DNA from 4 places in the Nocardia sp. NPDC056064 genome. Region 3 is predicted to be linked to each of the others. Evidence: riboswitches for the same ligand, from Rfam matches in the RefSeq annotation. Region 3 holds a riboswitch; each other region holds the start of a gene.

Region 1 (5,094 bases), 300 kb from region 3:
TAGTGGCCGACGGTCAGCGACCACGCCCCCACCGCCAGTGCCGCCGCGGTGAACAGCACGGTCAGCAGCGCGGACCGGCGCTGGACGCGCAGCACCACGCGCCTGCCCGGCGAGCGCAGCAGCAGGGTGTCGCGGGGCAGGACGCGGGGTTCGGTGGCCGTCACAGCGCCGCCACCTTCCGGTTGCGCACCAGGTACAGGAAGAACGGCGCCCCGGCGAAGGCGGTGACGATGCCGACCTGGATCTCCTGGGGCCGCACCGCCACCCGCCCGAGGATGTCGGCCAGCAACAGCAGGGTGGGCCCGAACAGGGCCGACCAGGCGAGCACCCAGCGATAGTCGGGTCCGCCGACGGCGCGGGCGATGTGCGGGACCACCAGGCCCACGAACGCGATCGGCCCCGCCACGGCCACCGCCGAGCCGGCCAGCAGCACCACCGCGCCCGCCCCGGTGACGCGCACGGCGACCAGCCGCGTGCCGAGCGTGCGGGCCATGTCGTCGCCGATGGCGATGGCGTTCAACGGCCGCGCTACCCCCAGGGCGAGGACCGCGCCCGCCGCGATGAAAGGCACGACCGCCCAGACCGATTCGGCCTCGGCGCGAGCCAGCGACCCGACCACCCAGAACCGGAAGTTGTCGAAGGTGGTCCGGTCCAGCAGCGTGATGGCCGTGGTGATCGAGGCGCACAGCGCGGTGCACGCGGCACCGGCCAGCGCCAGCTTCACCGGCGTCGCCCCACCGAAGCCCAGCGATCCCAGGGTGTAGACGAACGCGGCGGCCACCGCGGCGCCGAGGAAGGCGAACCAGATGAACCCCGAGGTGGTGGCCACGCCCAGCGTGCCCATGGCGAGCACGATGGCCAGCGAGGCACCGGCGTTGACACCGAGCAGTCCGGGGCCCGCGAGTGGGTTGCGGGTCAGGCCCTGCATCACCACGCCGGCCAGCGCGAGCGCCACCCCCGCGAGCAGGCCCGCCACCGTTCTCGGCATCCGGATGTAGCGCACGATGCGGTCGGTGTCGGTGCCACGGAAGTCGGTGAACGCCGCGATCGCGTCGTCGAGGGCGAGCGGGTGCGTGCCGATCAGCACCGAGGCCACGCAGACAGCGGTGAGCGCGGCACCGGCCAGGAGCAGGCCGGTGCCGCGGGCGGTGCGGGTCACCGGCCGAACAGCTCGGGGTGGATCAGTTCGGCGACCAGTTCGGTCGCGTGCGCGATCCGGACACCGGCGGCCCGGTCCGCGAACAGGAACGGGTGCACCGCACCGGCCCGCACGGCGGTCAGGTTCGCGAACGCCGGGTTGCCGACGATCTTGTCGACCTGCGGCTGCGCGTCGGCGCGGGTATAGGTGGCCTTGCAGCACTGGCTGGTCAGGATGATGTCGGGATCGGCGGCGATGAGGGCTTCCGCGCTGATCGGCACATTGCGGCGCTCGGTGAGATCGGCGAAGGCGTTCACCCCGCCCGCCGCCTCGATGATCTGGGTGACGAAGTCGATCCCGCCCGCGACGGTGTAGGACCCGTCGTCCTTGGGCGTGAGGACCGCGACCCGTGGCCGGGCGGCGTCGGCGACCTTGGCGCGCACCGCCGCGATCCGCGCGGTCAGCTGTGTGACCACTTCTTCGGCGCGCTCGTCGACACCCCACAGCGCGCCCAGATCACGCAGGTCGGCGTACACATTGTCGAAACGCACGGTCTTCGGGTCGATCGCCTCGTCGGCCAGTCCGTCCGCGCTCGGGCACAGCGGGCTCAGCACCCAGGTCCGCACACCCAGCTCGTGCAGGCTGCCGCGGGTGCCCACGCTGTTCTGCGCGGAGGCCGCGAAGACGCCGTTGTAGCCCGAGAGCACGAAATCCGGCTTCTTCGCCAGCAGTTCGTCACGGCTGGGCAGCTTCTCGACGTAGTCCGACTTCGCCTGCGCGTCACGGTATTCGGGCAGCACGGCCGCATCGAGGAACGCCGTCTGCACGAGCCGGTCGGTGACGCCGAGGGCGTGCGCGATCTCGATCGAGGGCTGGTAGGCGGCGTAGATGCGCTGCGGTGGGGAGCCGACGGCGACATCGAGGCCGCAGTTGGCACGGGTGACGGCATTCGCGCCGGTGGTGGCCGGTGCGGGTGGGGCACCGCACCCGGCGACGACGATCGCGCAGGCGATCAGCGCGCCGGTACGCAGGCGCGCGACAACAGAGGGGGTCAAGATGACGGCCTTCCAGGTCCTCGTGGAATGGGTACTGCGTGGCCGTGGCCGGTCTCCTGGCTGACGGGATGGCGCGCGACGGATCAGCCTTCCCAGGGCATGCCCCAGTGGCCCCGGACGGCATCGGCCGCCCGGATCGATCAGTCGCTCCCGATCACAGTGGCGAGGGCCGCATCGGTTTCGCACCGATTTCCCGAACACCACGGCTCGGGGACTGTACCAAGATCGGAAACCGGATGGTCGGGTCGGCTGGTCGAATTGTCCGATCAGCGAGGATCGGGGCAGGTTCCCGCGTACCGGGTAAGGCCGAGACCGTTCTTGCCCTTGCTGCGCCCGACCGGCCCGTTCTTGGCCGAACGGACCCAGGCGCCGGTGGTGTCGAGCACGGGCATGCGTTCGCTGAAGGCGCGGCTGTAGCGGGTGGTGCCGTCGACGGTGAGGATGCCCTCGCGCACGTCGATGTGGGCGACGGTGGCCCAGAAGGAGTTCTTGCCGTTGCCGATCAGCACGGTGATCTGGTCGGCGTCGGCGCCCGGCAGCCCGTCGGGCCCGGGGCGGCCGTAACGCACGCGCACCCGGGGACGGCCGAAGGTGTCGATGGCGCCGGCGCCGTTGTCGACGGACTGGTAGACGTTGAGCAGCAGGTCACCGTTCTCGGTCGGGCGCACGACCACCTGTTCGGTGGCGGGCCGGTTGTTCGCGCCGGGGCCGCGGGAATCGCCCTGGTGGTGCAGGAACGGCCACACGGCCAGGTCGCCCTGATGACCTTTCTCGCCGCTGATCACCACGTAGTCACCGGTGATCTCGTTGCGGCAGAAGAAGTACACGTCCAGATCGCCGGTGCCGTAGCGGGTGACCTGCCCGTCGGGCGCGTAATGCGCACCGCGGCCGTCCCATTCGAGACCGACGGTGAGGACGTACCCGGGGTCACCCTTGCGCAGGTCGATGCTGGCGCGGCGGTCGGGTGAGTCCTTGGTGAGGACCACGTCGACCTTGCGCAGATCCACCTGCGGTGCCGCCGGCGCAGGCGCGGGCGCCGCGACGGGCCGCACAGGTGCCGGGTCCTCGGCGGGCTCCTCGTCGACGACGATCCCGTGCTCGGTCGCGAAGGCCGCGAGCCCCGCGCTGTAGCCCTGCCCGATCGCGTCGAGCCGCCACCCCTCGCCCCGCCGGTACAGCGCCACCGCCTGCAATACCGTCTCGCTCGTCAGATCCGGCGGCGTGAAGGTCATGGACTCGCCCGCGCCCGCGACGGTGACCCGCAGACCGCGCACCTCACCGAACCGGATGCCCTGCGCCTCGGTACTGCCCGCGATCACGACCCGGTGGATGTCGGCCGGGAGCGCCGCCAGATCCACCGACACCACCGCGTCGGACTCCATCCGCACCCCCGGCGCGACGGGATTGTTGAAGAACACGAAATCGGCGTCGGAGCGGACCACACCGTCGGCGGTCACCAGCACCGCCGACACGTCCACCGCCCCGGCGGGCTCGGCGAGGTCGAGCCGGATCGTGTACCGCCGCTCCCCCAGATCCGTCTTGGACCCCTTGGTCACCTCGACCACCGTCGCCGCGCTCATGCCCTACCTCCGTCGACCCCACCGGCCGGTGATCCGCACCAGGCTTTTCCGTTCGTCAGGGTACTCGTGTCCCCGGATTCCGATCGGTCTCCGGAGACGAACCCGCCCGCCCGCGACTGTGCGTTCACCTGTCGACACCACCACGGCGACCGGGATCGGTTGGCTCCGGTCACAGGATCCGCGGTGATCGGTGGCGGGGCCGGGCGGGGTGTCGTTCACTGGTCGGCATGAACGTCCGTGAACTGATCGACCGTAAGTCCGGTCGCCGGATCTCGGTGGTGGTGCCCGCGCTCGACGACGAGGACACAGTCGCCGGAGTGGTCGCCTCGGTCCGGCCGCTGCTCGGTGGACTGGTCGACGAACTGATCGTGCTCGACGCGGGTTCCGCCGACCGCACCATCGCGCGAGCCAGGGCGGCCGGTGCCGCTGTCTACACCCGCGAGGAGGCGCTGCCCGACATCGTCCCGCGCCCGGGCAAAGGCGAGGTGCTGTGGCGCTCGCTGGCCGTGTGCACCGGCGACATCGTCGTCTACCTCGACGCCGATCTGGTCGAGCCGGACCCGATGTTCGTGCCCACGCTGGTAGCTCCGCTGCTGACCGATCCGGGGCTTGCCCTGGTGAAGGGCTTCTACCGGCGCCCACTGGCGGGCGGCGCGGAGTCCGACGGCGGCGGGCGAGTCACCCAGCTCGTCGCGCGTCCCCTGCTCACCGCCCTGGCGCCCGCGCTGGCCGAGATCGTGCAGCCCCTCGGCGGTGAATACGCCGCCACCCGGAGCTTTCTCGGCGAGATCTCCTTCGCCAGCGGCTTCGGCGCCGAGATCGGCATCCTGCTCGACTGCTGGCAGCGCCGCGGGCTGTCCGCGATCACCCAGGTCGACCTGGGTGTCCGCGTGCACCGGCACCGCTCCACGCACGAACTGGCGGTGATGAGCAGGCAGGTGGTGGCGACCCTGCTGGACCGGCTCGGCATCCGCGACTCCGGCATCGGGCTGGTGCAGTTCCTGCCCAGCGACGACGGCTGGCGCCGCACCCCCTCGGAGGTCAGCCTGACCGACCGCCCACCGATGACCCAGCTGATCGCCACCCACCGCGACATCGCCTGACACACAACGAGCGCCGGTGCGGTCCCCACGGGAACCGCACCGGCGCTCGGCGCGTGCGAGCTAGGCGGCGACCAGACCGAAGTCCAGCTTCACCAGCTGATCGGCGCAGTCGAAATAGCGGTCGTCGTGGGTGATCACGATGACCGTCTTGCCGCGCCGCTTCAGCTCCGTGAGGATCTCGCGATAGAACACCTCACGGAAGCGCGGCTCCTGATCGG
Region 2 (5,094 bases), 760 kb from region 3:
TCGAGGGAGGGTTTGTTGTCGGCCAGGCGCGGCACGGTCGCATTGGCCTCGGCCAGATCGGCGCGCACCGGATCGGTCCAGGTCGCGGTGCCCACCAGCCGGTCGGCCAGTCCGAGCGACAGCAGGATCTCGGTGGAGCCCTGATTCAGCGAGACCGCGCGCCGCGGTGGCGCGTCGACGGTGACCGAGCGCCCGCAGTTCTGCAGCGTCAGCGGGAAGCCGTCGGCGGAGGCGGCCTGGTCGCCGCCGGTGTCGGCGGCGCCGCAACCCGCGACCGCCAGGGTGAGAACGGACACGGCACACAGGTGCCGGAAAGCCAGGCGCATCGCGCGGGACTCCTTCATCGGGTCGGTCATCGGGTGGCCGCGAGACCGGCGGCCAGTTTCTCGATCGCGTCGATCTCGCGGATACCGGGGTCGAGCTCGGAGCCGGTCAGCACCACATAGCGCTTGTCGCGCACCGCGCGCATCCGGCTCGTCGCCGGATTCGATTCGAGGAACGCGATCTTGGTGGCCAGAGCGTCACCGTCGACCCGCTGACGGCTCAGCTCGGCGAGCACCAGGACATCGGGATCGGCGGCCACGACCGCCTCCCAGTTGATCTCGGGCCAGTCCTCGCGCTGGTCGGCGAACACATTGCGGGCCCCGGTCTCGCTGGCGTACAGCCCGGGGGCCGAGCAGCAGCCGGCCATGTACGGGGCCTCGAGCCCGGAGAACCAGAACGCCACGGTCGGCGCGGGGTCGGCGGGCGCGCCCGAGGTGGCCGCCGCGAGGCGTCCCTTCAGCTGGTCGACCAGCTGCGCGCCGCGTTCCTGCACGTCGAAGATCCGGGCCAGCTCGGTGATCTCCTGGAAGAGCGTGTCGACGGTGAGCGGCGCGGTGCGGGTGACGGTCTCGCCCTCGACCGTGGCGCCCGTGCACACCGACGGCGACTGATAGGTGGGCACGCCGAGCTGGGCGAACCGCGACCGCTCGGCCACCACCGCGGGGGTGAAGGTGTGCGCGCTCGCCGAGGTCACCAGGTCGGGCTCGGTGGCGAGCACGGTCTCGAGCGACGGGTCGTTGTCGGCGAGCCGGGGCACCTTCGCGTTGTCGGCCGCCAGGGCGGGCAGGACCGGGTCGAACCACGTCGAGGTGCCGACCATCCGGTCGGCCAGCCCGAGCGCGAGCAGGATCTCCGTGGACGCCTGATACAGCGACACCGCCCTGGTCGGTGCCTTGTCGAAGGTGACTCGCACCCCGCAGTTGTCGAGGGTGAACGGGTAGCTGGTCCGGCCGGGCAGGCTCGTCGTCGGGTCGGTGCGGGAGGCGGTGGAGTCGGTGCCGCCGCACGCGGTAGCGGCCACCAGGCAGCAGGCCGTGGCCAGCGCGGCCGGCAGCCGGCGGGATCGAGCCGTCGAATTCACGCGGGAGACCATGGTCGGTGGACCTCGTTCCGGACGGCCGGCGTGCTGTGCCGGGTGGTGGCGGACGCGGGCCGGGCGGCCTCGCGCAGCGGAATCGGCGGGCGGACGCACTGCGCGCCGGAGGACTGCACCCAGCCGTGCTCGGTGCTGGTGTGGCCGAGGACGGCGGGCTGGGCGAGGTGGGCTCGCTGCGCCCGCACGGCCGCGCGGGCGGCGTCGAGTTCGGGTGCGACGGCGTCGGTGCCCCGGGCCAGCGCCCCGGCCAGGATGCCGACCTCGGTAACCTTCTCCGCGCCAAAGGCCAGCCATGAGCGCAACCGCTCGTCGAGGGTGGCCTCCGGGGCCAGCGAGTACGGAACGTGCAGCAGCGAACACGAACTCGACACCGCCACCGATCCCGCGCTGCCCAGCAGCGAGCCCAGGGTGCTCAGCGCGGCGTCGAGATCGGTGCGCCAGAAGCCGCGGCCGTCGACCACCCCGGCCACCAGCAGTTTGCGCGTGAGCGCGGGCACCGAGGCCACCGCCTCGAGGGTCGTGCCCGCGGTGAAATCCAGTGCGACACCGTCGATGCCCATGTCGGCCAGTGCGGCCAGGGTGGCGCCGGGCGGCCCGAAGGGCACGGCCACGAGCAGCGCGGGTCTGCGGGAGGTACTGGCCAGGGCGGCGTAGGTGGTGCGCAGGTGGGCGATCTCGCGTGCGGTGAGCTCGGTGGCCAGGATCGGCTCGTCGAGCTGGACCCAGCTCGCGCCCGCGTCGGCCAGGGCGGAAAGGAGTTCCCGGTAGCGGGGGACCAGCTCGGGCAGCCGGTCGAGGGCCGCGCCCCGCGCGTGGCGCGAGAGTTTCAGGAAGGTCAGCGGGCCGATCACCACGGGCCGGGCGGGGACGCCGAGCTCGACGGCCTCGGCCAGCTCGGCCAGGAGCGCGTCCGCGTGCAGGGTGAACCGCGTCTCGGCGTCGATCTCCGGGACGAGGTGGTGGTAGCCGGTGCCGAACCACGGCGCCTGGTCGAGCGGGGCGACGGTGGCGGTGCCGCGCGCGGCGGCGAAATAGCGGTCGAGGGGGTCGGCGATGCCGAGCACCCGCGCCGGGAGCGCGCCGAAGAGGGCGGCGGTGTCGAGCATCTGATCGTGGTAGGAGAAGGTGCCGACCGGGATCGAGTCCAGGCCCGCCGCGGCCAGCACGCTCAGGTGGGCCAGGCGCAGCTCGCGCGCGGCGCTGTCGAGGCGGTCGGCGTCGATGAGGCCGGCCAGATAGTCCTCGACGGCCTGCCGCAGTTCCCGGTTCGGCCCGATCCGGGGCAGGCCGAGAACGGTCGCGGTGAACGGAGTGGGCGGGACTGCCACGGTCATCGTCTCCAGTGCGGTGCGGACGGCCGCCGGCCTGTCGGGCGGCGTCGTCCACCGAGCACCGGGAGCGACGCGAGGTCGCACGGGTCGGAGAAGCGGTCGCGCGCCCGGTCCACGAGGCGGTGGCCGCCGGACACGGCGTGTCCGGCACAGCGGGCAGGTCTTCGGACTCGCGGGCACCGGCCTGATTCGGCCGACCTACTGGCCGTCGCTTCCCGGGCGGGGTGCCCAGTGCGTGATGACGGCGGTCGTTCCTGCTCACCGCTGCGGGACAGTCCCGGATTCCCACCGGGTTCCCTCTGGCCGGCGGCCGGAGGTCCGGCACACCGGTTTCGACACGTCCACCGCGGGAGGTCGGACCGTCCCGGGCTGGTGAGCGTGAACCAGCTGCGCGCTCATGATAGTCCCGCCTCGACCGGGCCCGTGGGGTATCCCGGCCCGGGCGGCCGGTCGCCGGGCACGGCACCGTATGCTGTCCCGGCAGCTGGTTCGCCGGTGGCGAGGACGACGGGAGCCCCCGCGCCGCCGCCGGTGTCGACACCTGACGCAACGGGACCGTTGCGCGGTGAAGAGGGAACCCGGTGGAATTCCGGGACTGTCCCGCAGCGGTGAGCAGGAACGAAAGCCGTCATTCGCACTGGACCCATGTCCGGGAAGCGACGGCCGGTAGGTCGGCGCCCAGGGGCTCCGGTGCCCGCGAGTCCGAAGACCTGCCGCTGTGCCGGGCGCGCCGCGTCCGGTGGTCGTCGCCTCGTGGATCGGGCGCACCGCCGATCGAATCCCCGTGGGGTGCCGGGTCGGCGTGCGCGCGAAAAGGGTGGCGGCTGTTCGCCTGCAAGCCAAGGGAGTTCCGCTGTGGTCGCCTCCACCAGTGCCCAGTCCGTCAATACCCAGTCTCTCGGTGAGCTCGATCCCGAGTTGGCCGCCGCGATGGCGGGCGAGCTCGCCCGCGAGCGCGACACCCTCGAGATGATCGCTTCGGAGAACTTCGTGCCCCGCGCGGTCCTGCAGGCGCAGGGTTCCGTGTTGACCAACAAGTACGCCGAGGGCTACCCCGGCCGCCGCTACTACGGTGGCTGCGAAGCCGTGGATGTGGTCGAGACGCTGGCTCGTGATCGGGCCAAGGAACTGTTCGGTGCCGAGTTCGCCAATGTCCAGCCGCATTCGGGGGCCCAGGCCAACGTGGCGGTGTTGATGGCGTTGATGAACCCGGGGGAGACCCTGCTGGGTCTGGATCTGGCCCACGGTGGTCATCTGACCCACGGGATGCGCCTGAATTTCTCGGGCAAGCTTTATGACGTGCATTCCTACGGTGTGTCCAAGGAAGATCACCGTATCGACATGGACGAGGTGCGTGACATCGCGCTCAAGTCGAAGCCGAAGGTGATCGTGGCCGGCTGGTCGGCCTACCCGCGTCACCAGGATTTCGCGAAGTTCCGTGAGATCGCCGACGAGGTCGGTGCCTACCTGTGGGTCGACATGGCGCACTTCGCCGGTCTGGTCGCCGCGGGTCTGCACCCCTCGCCGGTGCCGTATGCCGACGTGGTGTCCTCCACCGTGCACAAGACCCTCGGCGGCCCGCGTTCGGGGTTGATTCTGGCCAAGCAGGAGTTCGCGAAGAAGCTGAACTCGGCGGTGTTCCCGGGTCAGCAGGGTGGCCCGTTGATGCATGTGATCGCGGCGAAGGCGGCGGCGTTCAAGATCGCCGCGTCGGAGGAGTTCAAGGATCGTCAGCAGCGCACGCTGTCGGGTTCGCGGATCCTGGCCGAACGCCTGACCGGTGCCGATGTCGCCGGTAAGGGTATTTCGGTGTTGACCGGTGGTACGGATGTGCATCTGGTGCTGGTGGATCTACGTAATTCCGAGCTCGATGGTCAGCAGGGCGAGGACCTGTTGCACGAGGTGGGGATCACGGTGAACCGGAACGCGGTGCCGTTCGATCCGCGTCCGCCGATGGTGACGTCGGGTCTGCGGATCGGTACCGCGGCGTTGGCGACGCGTGGTTTCGGTGATGCGGAGTTCACCGAGGTCGCCGATGTCATCGCCGCGGCGTTGGCGGGTACTTCCGATGTCGAATCCCTGCGTGGTCGGGTGTCGAAGCTGGCTCAGAGTGTCCCGCTGTACCAGGGCCTCGAAGACTGGAATCTGCTCTGAGCGGCCACGCGCCGAGCACGACGCGGGGCCGAGGAGAACAGCGATGACAAGGACCGGTTCGGGACTACCCGGGTGCGGTGGAAACAGCAGTGCCGCAGGACATTCGGTGGCCGAGAGCCTGCGTGCGCACGCGGGCCGCGGTGTGCCGTTCTCGGTGGAGTTCAACCCGCCCCGCGACAGCGCGGGCGA
Region 3 (5,094 bases):
AGATGCGCGACAGTGCGGTGGTCCGGGATTTCCCCGGAGTGGTGATGGGGCCGGTGGATCTCGCCACCGGTTCCGTCGATCTCGCGGGAAAGGCCGTGTACCTCTGTGGTGACCTGTCGGCGATCAGCGGCCGTTCGCTGCGGTCCGCCGCGCGGGTGTCGGTGATCCGCGAGCTGTCGCACGGTGTCGCCGCGGAGGATTCGTGGTCGCGCGTCGACGCGGGCCGGGTGCCGGTTCGGGTGCACGGTGTTGGCGTGCACTATCGCCGGTTCTTCGACCTCGACGACGACCATTTCGGCCGGATCAGCGCGGAACACACGTTCCAGTCGCTGACCGAATCCACCAAGACGGGCACAGCACATCGCACCGGGATCTATCTGACGCCCGTCACGCGCGAGGGTGACGATCTGCGTTTCCGCCTGCTGCGCTGCTCCACGAATCTCTCGGGCCCGACCGAGACCTTCCGCGCGACCGATACCAGCATCGTCGAGTCCCTGAACCAGGAGGCCGACACCATCTTCCGTGGGCATGCCCCGCTCAATCACGTGCTGGCGCAGATCTATCACAACACGCACGCCACGGCCGAGCGCAAACAGTCCAAGGCCAAGATCTCGGCCCACGCCGACAAGACCAAGGACATGCCCGTCGACGGGATCATGGCCTTCTGCACCTTCTACGACGGCCTCGACGAGCTCGAGCCCCTGCCCGAGGACCCGTTCGACTACGGCGTGCGAGGTGTCAGCGGGCTCACCAGCCTGCGTTTCCGCCTCAAGAATCCGGCCGAGAAGACCGGCCTCCCGGCACGATTCAGCGTCACCCTCTACCCCGGCTCGGTCTTGTTCATACCGCTGTCCACCAATCGCCTCTACACCCACGAGATCCGGCCGTCGACGCTGGACGCCGCGCTGCTGCCGACCCGCCTGGGCTATGTGGTGCGCTGTTCGACCACCGAGGCCGTGCACCGCGACGGCCGCACCTTCCTCGACCCGGGTACCGGCCTGATCCCGCTGGAGCCGCCCACCGAGGACGGCATGGACGCGCTGCGCGAGCTCTACGCCGAGGAGAACCGGTCCGTGTCCTTCATCGACTACGGCGACCGGTTCCGCTTCAGCATGAACACCGGGGACTACCTTGCTCCCCGGATCTAGCCTCCCGGACGGGATCGTCACCTACCCGCTGCCGGTCGAGGACGACCTGTTCACCGCACTCGCCGCCTCCGTCGACTGGGAAGACCTCGGCAAGGGCCGCCGCGGCGCCGTGCTGACCAGAGTCGATGCCACCGGCGGCATCCCGCTCGTCCGTACCACCGCGCGCTACGGCCGTCCCGCCCAGCACTTCGCGTCCGTGCACGAGCGTCTGGCCCGGCGGATCCAGGCCCGCGCCGAACTCCCGGCAGCCTTCGACAACGCGCTCGCCGAGCGCTACACCAATGCCTACGCGACCATGGGCAGCCATTCCGATCAGGCCCTCGATCTGGCCGACGAGTCGTTCATCGCCGTCTTCTCCTGCTACCGGCATCCCGAGCTCCCGCCGCGGACGCTGATCGTCGAACCGAAGAACTCCGGCGAGAGATTCGACATCCCCCTGACACACCACGGCGTCGTGGTGTTCTCGGTCGCCACGAATCGGCTCCTCCGGCACAAGATCGTGCTGGACACGGCCGCCCGGACCACGGAGAACGAGTGGCTGGGCGTCACCTTCCGGACATCGAAGACTGTTCTCCACTTCCGCGACGGACACCCCTACCTGCACCGGGGTGCGCCCCTCACCACGGCCGACGACGAACAGCGACGCGAGTTCTATGCCCTGCGACGACGCGAGAACACCGAGACGGATTTCACCTATCCCCCGCTGACATACACCGTCAGCGACAGCGACCTGACCCCGCCCGTTCCCCCACCGGCGCGCCCCGTCCGCTAGGTTCACTTCCGCAGGGAACACCGGTGCGAATCCGGGGCTGTCCCGCAACTGTGACCGAGGAGCAGACCTTCATCCATGGCCACGACCTTCCTGGGTTGGAAGGCCGAAGGCGAGCGTTGATCCGGGAGCCAGGATACCTGCACCGCTTCAGGATCTAGCTTCACGAGGATGAGAAATGCGAGTGCTCACTCGCCGCAGGCACGATGCCCTGCGGCTGTCCGACCATGCCCGGACCGGGCGGCGGCGCCGTTCCCGCGCCGCAGGCGTGCTGGCCGCGCTGCTCGCGGCCACCCTGATGGTCACCGGATGCGCGGGCGAGGCCACCGACGGTGGTGCCGCCGCGGCACGGGCGCTGCGCGAAGCCGGTGACGGCACCCTGACCATCTACAACTCCTACAAGATCGCCGGTCTCGACCCGGCGGGCACCGGCACGAACTGGCTGTTCGACTGGGGTGTCGCGGAGAACCTGCTGCAGGTCACCGAGTCCGGTGAGATCGCGCCCTGGCTGGCCGAATCGGTGGTGCGCGAGGGCGACACCCGCTGGATCGTGACGCTGCGCGACGGTGTCACCTTCCAGAACGGCAAGCCGGTCGACGCCGCCGCCGTGGCCGCTGCCCTGACCCGGCAGATCGCCGAATCGTCGGCGGCCAGGGTGTACCTGGACAAGGCGACGACGGTGACCGTGGACGGCACCAAGGTGGTCATTACCACCCCCGCGCCGAACGCCATGGTGCCCGCCGCCCTCGCCGCGCGCGACAACTCGCTGCAGATCTACGATGTCGCCGCCGTGCAGGCCGCGGGCGGTGACTCGGCGAAGATCGTCGGCGCGGGCGCGTACTCGGGACCCTACGCGATCACCGCGTGGAGCCCCGACAATCTCGTGCTCGCCCCCTACCAGAAGCATTGGGAGGGAACGCCGCCGCTGAAGGGCGTCACCGTCCGTGTCGTGCCCGACGAGCAGGCCCGGCTGGCCGGGGTGCGCAGCGGTGAGGCCGATATGGCGTTCTACCCGTCCACCTCGGCGAAGCTGGAACTGCGCGGCGACAGCGATATGCACGTGTTGTCCTCCGAGCAGGCTCTGCAGTCGCTGCTGGTGGAGATGAACCTGAAGGCGGGCATCTTCACCGACACCGCCGTCCGCAAGGCGTTCACCGCGGCCATCGACTACGCGGGGATCGCCGAAGACGTCGGCAACGGCCAGTTCGCGGCCGCCACCGGCCTGTACCCGCCGTCGATGTCGTTCGCCCAGGACAACCAGGTCCACGACCTGGACGAGGCGAAGCGCCTGCTGGACGCGGCGGGCTGGGTGCCCGGCGCCGACGGCATCCGCGCCAAGGACGGCCGCAAGCTGGTGGTGCGGTTCGTGACCCAGGCCCAGGGCCCGGAGACCAACGATGTCGCGATCGCGATGAAGGACCAGGTCGCGCGGGCCGGTTTCGATCTGCAGATCAACAATGCCGAGGACTCCGCCGCGGTCAAGAAGGACCCCGGCGCGTGGGAATCCTCGGTGGCGCTGAGCGGTTCGCTCTCCGGCACCGCCGACCCGATCCAGCCCTACCTGGTGCGCTGGACCACCGGTGGATCGTCGAACGCCCAGGGCGTGAGCAACCCGGAGATCGACGCGATCGGCGCGCAACTGCGCGGCGAGTTCGACACCGCGCGACGTGACGCGCTGCTGGCGCGCGCCCAGGAGATCCTGGTGCGCGACCAGGCCTACGTGGTGGCCGGGACGTTCAAGTACTTCACCGTGGTCACCGGCCCCGAATGGGCCGACTACCGGGTGTCGAACGTCCGCAGGCACCTCACCAGCCGGACCGGCGAATAACGGGCGAGGGTGCGTCCACTCGCCCGGGCCCGCCGCCGGGTCGTCGAGGCCGTGCTGACCCTGCTCGGCGCCAGCGTGCTCATCTGGGCACTGTTACCGCTGGCGCCGGGCGACCCGGCCCGGATGATCCTGGTCGCGCAGGGTGTTCCCGAACCCACACCGGAGCAGATCGGCGACCTCGAGCAGACCCTGCATCTGGACCGCTCCGCGCCGGAGCAGTACGCGCACTGGTTGTGGGGTGTGCTGCGCGGCGATCTCGGGTTGTCGTTCGTCTCGGGACGGCCGGTGGCCGGTGAGTTCGCCGAACGGCTGCCCGCCACCCTGATCCTGGCGTCGTCGGCGCTGGCCGTGGCCGTGGTGCTGTCGGTGGCACTGGGCGTGATCGCGGCCCGGTCGCCACGGCGGTGGCCCGATCACGGCACCCGCTGGCTGGCACTGGTGTTCACCTCGGTGCCGAGTTTCGTGGTGGCGCTGCTGCTGATCCAGGTGTTCGTGGTCGGGCTGGGCTTCGGCAAGGCCGCGCTCGACGGCACCTGGGCACAGGTGTGGCTGCCCGCGGTCTGCCTGGCGGTGGGCCTGTCGGATTCCTGGTCGCGGTTGCTGCGGGCGAATCTGCTGGCCTTCCTCGAGTCACCGACCGCGGACGTGCTGCGCGCCAGGGGCGCGTCGCGGTGGCGGCTGCTGTGGCGGCACGGGCTGCCCAACAGTGCCGTGCCGTCGCTGCACGCGCTGGCGGTCGGCACCGCCGTGCTGCTGGGCGGCGCGACCGTGGTGGAGACGGTGTTCACCTGGCCGGGGCTCGGCGCGTATGTGGTGGAGTCGGTGAAGACCCGCGATCTGCCGGTCATCCAGGCCTTCACCGTGTTCGCCACCGCGAGCTACGTGGTGAGCAGCCTGGTCGCCGACCTGCTGTCCGCGGTGATCGATCGCCGGATCGAGGTCGCCGCGTGACCCGTCGTCGTCTGCCGCCGTCGGTGCTCGCGGGCACCGTGCTGCTGGGACTGTTGCTGCTGCTGGCGGCCGTGGGCCCGCTGCTGGCGAAGTACCCGCCGAACGAACCGCACTACGGCGCGAAACTGGTCGCGCCGAACGCCGAATTCTGGCTGGGCACCGACCATTACGGGCGGGATCAGTTCGCTCGCGTGATGCACGGGCTGCGGTTGTCGCTGCTGTCGGCGTTTGTCGTGCTTGCCGGGTCGGCGACGATCAGTCTGCTGGTCGGGCTCGGCGCCGGGCTCTACGGCGGTCGGATCGACCGGGCGGTGTCGCGGGTGGTCGATGTCGTGCTGGCGATCCCGAGTCTGGTGCTCGCGCTGGCCGTGGTCGGCCTGCTCGGTCCCGGCTATCTC
Region 4 (5,094 bases), 200 kb from region 3:
AGACGCGAGCGGGTAGGTCCCGGGTAGGCCGGTCCGCGTGGCCGGTTCACCTAAGGTGGACAGCGGTCCGTCGCCCGGGTTGATCACTCCAGGAGAGGTCGTCGCATGCTGCGTGAGTTCGTGGACAAGCGGGTCGTGCCCGCGCTCGACCGGGTCGCCCACGCGCAGGCACCGGTGGTGGGCCGGTATGTCGACTGGCTGGCGAAACGGCATCCCGACGACGCGCCGGTGGATCTGCTGCAGCGGCTCTCCCGGCAGTACCTGGTGGTGGTGACGGCCAGCGGTGTCACCGTGGGGCTCACCGCCGCCGTGCCGGGGGTCGGCACGCTGTTGAGCCTGGCCGCCACCGGCGTGGACACGGCCGTGTTCCTGGAGGCGTCGTCGGTGCTGTCGGTCGGCGCGGCCGCGGCCTATCAGCTCGACCCCGACGACCCGCGCCAGGCGCAGCTGGTCTCGAAGGTGGTCCTGGGCGAGGCGGGGACCAAGCTGCTCGACGAGACCGCGGGCCACAAGACCGGGCAGTGGCTCGGTGTGGTCACCGATCACATCCCCGGCCTGGCGAGCATGCCCGATTCGCCCGCCAAGCGGTTCATCGTGAACTACCTGGTCAAACGCACGCTGCTGCTGTTCGGCACGATCATCCCGGCCGGGATCGGCGCGGTCATCGGCGGCGTCGGCAACAACGCGCTCGGTCAGATGGTGGTGGCCAACGTCTACCGCAACCTCGGGACGGGCTCGCCGGAGATGGTCGGGCGCGGTACCACCACGGACTCCGGCGTTTGACCTTCGAGTCGCTCGAACCCCGATGATCAGCCGGTGCCCGAATCCGAGCTGATCACCATCGGCGCCTTCGCCCGCCTGTGCGGCCTGAGCGCCAGTGCCCTGCGCTTCTACGCCGATGCCGGGGTCCTCGTCCCCGCCGTCGTCGACGAGGCCACCGGCTACCGCTACTACGCTCCCGACCAGACCGGCACCGCGCGCCTGATCCGCCGCCTCCGTGCCCTGGACATGCCGCTACCCGCCGTCGCCGCCGTCGTCACCGAGCCCGACGCCGACCGCGCCACCGCTCTCGTCGCCGCCCACCTCACCGCCCTCGACGACCACCTGGCCTCCTTGCGCACCGCGGCCGACGCCGCCCGCGCGTCCCTGGACCGCAGTGCGTTCGTCACGCCGACGCCCCCCGCCGACGCCCCCGGCGCGGTGCGGTCGCCGGGTTCACAGATCGGGACGAGCCGGTCGGTCGAGGCCGCGAGTGGAACAGCACCCGGTCGTGCGAAACCCCGCGACACGGCGTCGGCCGAGCCGGATGCCGTCCGCGTGCGTGGGCCCGTGCTCGCCGCCGCGCTCGACCAGGTCGCCACCGCCACCGTCGTGGACCCACGGCACCCGGTGCTCGACAGCGTCCATATCGAAGCGGGCCCGGCGGAACTGGTCCTCACCGCCACCGACCGCTACCGTCTGGCGACCCGCGGCGTGCGCGTCGACAAGGCCCCCACCGCGCCCTGGGCGATCACCGTCGACGCCGCGGACCTGCGGGACACGGTGTCCTGGCTGCGCCGCCGGCCCACCGTCGTCCTGCGCCCCGACGCCGCCGGTCTGCTCTGCACCACGGGCGACGCACCTGTCACGGCCGACACCGGCGGACCGGAACACGGCGGCGCAGGGGATCGGAACATCGCGCGGGCGAACCGGATCGGTCCCGAATCCGAGCGCCGGTGCCGGTCCTCGGCCGAGGAATTCCCCGACTACCGGGCGATGCTGGCGGCGCTACCCCCGGTCCGGGTGCGCGTGGTGGTGCGGCGATCCGCGCTGCTGGGCGTGCTCGAATCGGTACAGGCCGCCACGGTGACGCTCGAAGCGATCCCGGGCAACCTCCGGCTCACCGACGGGGAGTTCGCCCACACCCTCACCGCCACCGTCACCGGCCCGACCATGACCATCCACTTCGCCGTGACCACCCTCTATCCGGCGGTGGCGGGCGCGGTCGGCCCCGACCTCATGCTCGACCTCATCGCCCCCGACCAGCCGGTCCGCGTCCGCTCCGCCGACGACGGCACCCTGCTCACCCTGGCGATGCCCCGCCGCCCCGAATCCGCCGACCCGGCAACCCACTAGCCGACGTCGCACAGTCCTGCCGAAAGGAACTCCATGACCACCCCCACCACCGACCCCGTGATGACCCGGATCACCGCCGCGGTGACCGAATCCCGTTCGGGCGACACCGATTCCGCCCGCGCCACCCTGGTCGCCCTGTGGTCCGAGATCGGCGCGGCGGGCGACCCCCTGCACCGCTGCACCCTCGCCCACTACCTCGCCGACCTCCACGACCATCCGGCCGAGGCCCTCGCCTGGGACATCCGCGCCCTCGACGCCGCCGACACCCTGACCGACGCCCGGCTCACCGAACACCACGCGGGTCTGCGGGTCGCGGGGTTCTACCCGTCGCTGCACCTCAACCTGGCCGACAACTTCCGCCGCCTCGGTGCCTTCCCCGCCGCCGGCCACCATCTCGACGCCGCGCGCGCCCACGTCGACGTCCTCGCCGACGACGACTACGCGACGATGATCCGCCGGGCCCTGGACGAGGTCGCCGCCGCCGTGGCCGCCGGGGACACCGCCGCACGCCCCACCCCCTGATCGGTCGTCCGGGGACCGGACGCGGGCTGGAAAGTTGTGGCGGCGGTGGGGCCGTTACCATCGTCATGCTCGGCGGGCGTCGAGGAAACCGGTGGAAATCCGGTGCGGTCGCGCCACTGTGAACAGCCAGACCCTCTCCGGCGAGCACACGACAACCACCCCGTTGGGCGCGTCACCCGAGGAAGGTCTCACCCTGTGATCCTGCTGCTGTCCACCTCCGACACCGACCTGCTGAGCGCGCGCGCGAGCGGCGCCGAGTACCGGTGGGGCAACCCCGCCCGGCTGCTCGTGGCGGACCTGCCGGAGCTGCTCGACGGCGCCGACCTGGTGATCGTGCGCATCCTCGGCGGCAAACGCGCCTGGGAGGAGGGTCTGGACGCGATCCGGGCCAGCGGGGTGCCGATGGTGGCCCTCGGCGGCGAGATCGCCCCCGACGCCGAACTGATGGAATGCTCCACCGTGCCGGTGGGCGTGGCCGCGGACGCGCACAACTACCTCGCCGCCGGTGGCGCGGAGAACCTGCGTCAGCTGCACCACTTCCTGTCCGACACGGTGCTGCTCACCGGCCACGGCTTCGAACCGCCGGTGCAGCTGCCCAGCTGGGGCGAGCTCGAGCGCTCGGCCCGCATCCTGGAACCGCACGCCCCGACCGTCGCGGTGGTCTACTACCGCGCCCAGCACCTGGCGGGCAACACCGGCTACATCGACGCGCTGTGCACGGCCATCGAGGCCAAGGGCGCCCGCGCGCTGCCGGTCTACTGCGCCTCGCTGCGCACCGCCGAACCGGAACTGCTCGAACTGCTCGGCCGCGCCGACGCGCTGGTGGTCACCGTGCTCGCCGCGGGCGGCAGCAAGCCCGCCACCGCCTCGGCCGGTGGCGACGACGAAGCCTGGGACGTGGCCGCGCTGGCCGCCCTGGACGTGCCGATCCTGCAGGGCCTGTGCCTGACCAGCGGCCGCGCCCAGTGGGAGGACAACGACGACGGCCTCTCGCCCCTCGACGTGGCCACCCAGGTGGCGGTGCCGGAGTTCGACGGCCGCATCATCACGGTCCCGTTCTCGTTCAAGGAATTCGACGCCGACGGCCTGTCCACCTACGTGCCCGACGCCGAACGCGCGGCCCGGGTGGCCGGTATCGCGGTGCGCCACGCGCGCCTGCGCCACATCCCGGCCGCCGACAAGCGGATCGCGATCATGCTCTCCGCGTACCCGACCAAGCACGCCCGCATCGGCAACGCCGTCGGCCTCGACACCCCCGCCTCGGCCATCCGCCTGCTCACCGAACTGCGCGCCGCGGGCTACGACCTCGGCGAACCCGGCGAGATCCCCGGCCTGGAGCAGGCCGACGGTGACGCGCTCATCCACGCCCTGATCGCCGCGGGCGGCCAGGACCCCGACTGGCTCTCGGCCGAACAGCTCGAGGGCAACCCGATCCGCATCGGCGCCGCCACCTACACCCGCTGGTTCGACTCGCTGCCCGAGGATCTGCGTGAGGCCGTGGTCGAAGCCTGGGGCCCGCCGCCCGGCGAACTCTACGTCGACCGCTCGGCCGACAAGGACGGCGAGATCGTCATCGCCGCCCTGCGTTTCGGCAATGTGGTGCTCATGGTGCAGCCGCCCCGCGGCTTCGGCGAGAACCCGGTCGCCATCTACCACGACCCCGACCTGCCGCCCAGCCACCACTACCTGGCCGCCTACCGCTGGCTGTCCGCGCCCGACGGTTTCGCCGCCGACGCGATGGTCCACCTCGGCAAGCACGGCAACCTGGAATGGCTGCCCGGCAAGACCCTGGGCATGTCCGCCTCCTGCGGCACCGACGCCGCCCTGGGCGACCTGCCGCTGATCTACCCGTTCCTGGTCAACGACCCGGGCGAGGGCACCCAGGCCAAGCGCCGCGCCCACGCCACCCTGGTCGACCACCTGATCCCGCCGATGGCGCGCGCCGAGAGCTACGGCGACATCTCCCGCCTCGAGCAACTGCTCGACGAGCACGCCAACATCTCCGCCCTGGACCCGGCCAAACTGCCCGCCATCCGCCAGCAGATCTGGACGCTCATGCGCGCGGCCAAGATGGACCACGACCTCGGCCTGGCCGAACGCCCCGAAGAGGACGTCTTCGACGACATGCTGCTGCACGTCGACGGCTGGCTCTGCGAGATCAAGGACGTGCAGATCCGCGACGGCCTGCACATCCTGGGCCAGGCCCCCGAGGCCGAGATGGAACTCGACCTGGTGCTGGCCATGCTGCGCGCCCGTCAGCTGTGGGGCGGCGAGCAGAACGTGCCCGGTCTGCGGGAAGCTCTCGGCCTCAGCGAAGCCGGTGACGAGGCCCGCGAGCGGGTCGACGTGGTGGAGGCCCGCGCCCGCGAACTCCTCGCCGCCCTCCAGGCCACCGACTGGTCGGCCGACGCCGTCGACACCCTCGTCGGCGACTACGCCACCGCGATCCTGGCCGGA

The links. A riboswitch is a leader RNA that binds a small molecule or an ion and turns the genes downstream of it on or off. The one in region 3 is predicted to bind cobalamin.
Region 1: linked by a shared signal. The riboswitch ahead of ACFC06_RS03145 (ABC transporter substrate-binding protein) and the one ahead of ACFC06_RS04620 (ABC transporter substrate-binding protein) in region 3 are both predicted to bind cobalamin.
Region 2: linked by a shared signal. The riboswitch ahead of ACFC06_RS01220 (hypothetical protein) and the one ahead of ACFC06_RS04620 (ABC transporter substrate-binding protein) in region 3 are both predicted to bind cobalamin.
Region 4: linked by a shared signal. The riboswitch ahead of cobN (cobaltochelatase subunit CobN) and the one ahead of ACFC06_RS04620 (ABC transporter substrate-binding protein) in region 3 are both predicted to bind cobalamin.

The regions. Positions count from the first base shown of each region.
Region 1 covers NZ_JBHJWO010000001.1:695,955-701,048, reverse strand. Annotated here, with positions in the region: gene ACFC06_RS03155 (FecCD family ABC transporter permease) at 1-164, opposite strand, end outside; gene ACFC06_RS03150 (FecCD family ABC transporter permease) at 161-1,159, opposite strand; gene ACFC06_RS03145 (ABC transporter substrate-binding protein) at 1,156-2,193, opposite strand; cobalamin riboswitch at 2,222-2,432, opposite strand; gene ACFC06_RS03140 (TerD family protein) at 2,460-3,773, opposite strand; gene ACFC06_RS03135 (glucosyl-3-phosphoglycerate synthase) at 4,001-4,876, shown strand; gene ACFC06_RS03130 (ATP-binding cassette domain-containing protein) at 4,937-5,094, opposite strand, start outside.
Region 2 covers NZ_JBHJWO010000001.1:242,419-247,512, forward strand. Annotated here, with positions in the region: gene ACFC06_RS01210 (ABC transporter substrate-binding protein) at 1-326, opposite strand, end outside; gene ACFC06_RS01215 (ABC transporter substrate-binding protein) at 353-1,405, opposite strand; gene ACFC06_RS01220 (hypothetical protein) at 1,402-2,754, opposite strand; cobalamin riboswitch at 2,910-3,052, opposite strand; cobalamin riboswitch at 3,285-3,484, shown strand; gene glyA (serine hydroxymethyltransferase) at 3,607-4,905, shown strand; gene ACFC06_RS01230 (methylenetetrahydrofolate reductase) at 5,012-5,094, shown strand, end outside.
Region 3 covers NZ_JBHJWO010000001.1:1,000,590-1,005,683, forward strand. Annotated here, with positions in the region: gene ACFC06_RS04610 (hypothetical protein) at 1-1,148, shown strand, start outside; gene ACFC06_RS04615 (hypothetical protein) at 1,132-1,920, shown strand; cobalamin riboswitch at 1,933-2,059, shown strand; gene ACFC06_RS04620 (ABC transporter substrate-binding protein) at 2,096-3,745, shown strand; gene ACFC06_RS04625 (ABC transporter permease) at 3,755-4,696, shown strand; gene ACFC06_RS04630 (ABC transporter permease) at 4,693-5,094, shown strand, end outside.
Region 4 covers NZ_JBHJWO010000001.1:1,203,280-1,208,373, reverse strand. Annotated here, with positions in the region: gene ACFC06_RS05525 (hypothetical protein) at 106-783, shown strand; gene ACFC06_RS05520 (MerR family transcriptional regulator) at 817-2,115, shown strand; gene ACFC06_RS05515 (hypothetical protein) at 2,149-2,637, shown strand; cobalamin riboswitch at 2,667-2,794, shown strand; gene cobN (cobaltochelatase subunit CobN) at 2,833-5,094, shown strand, end outside.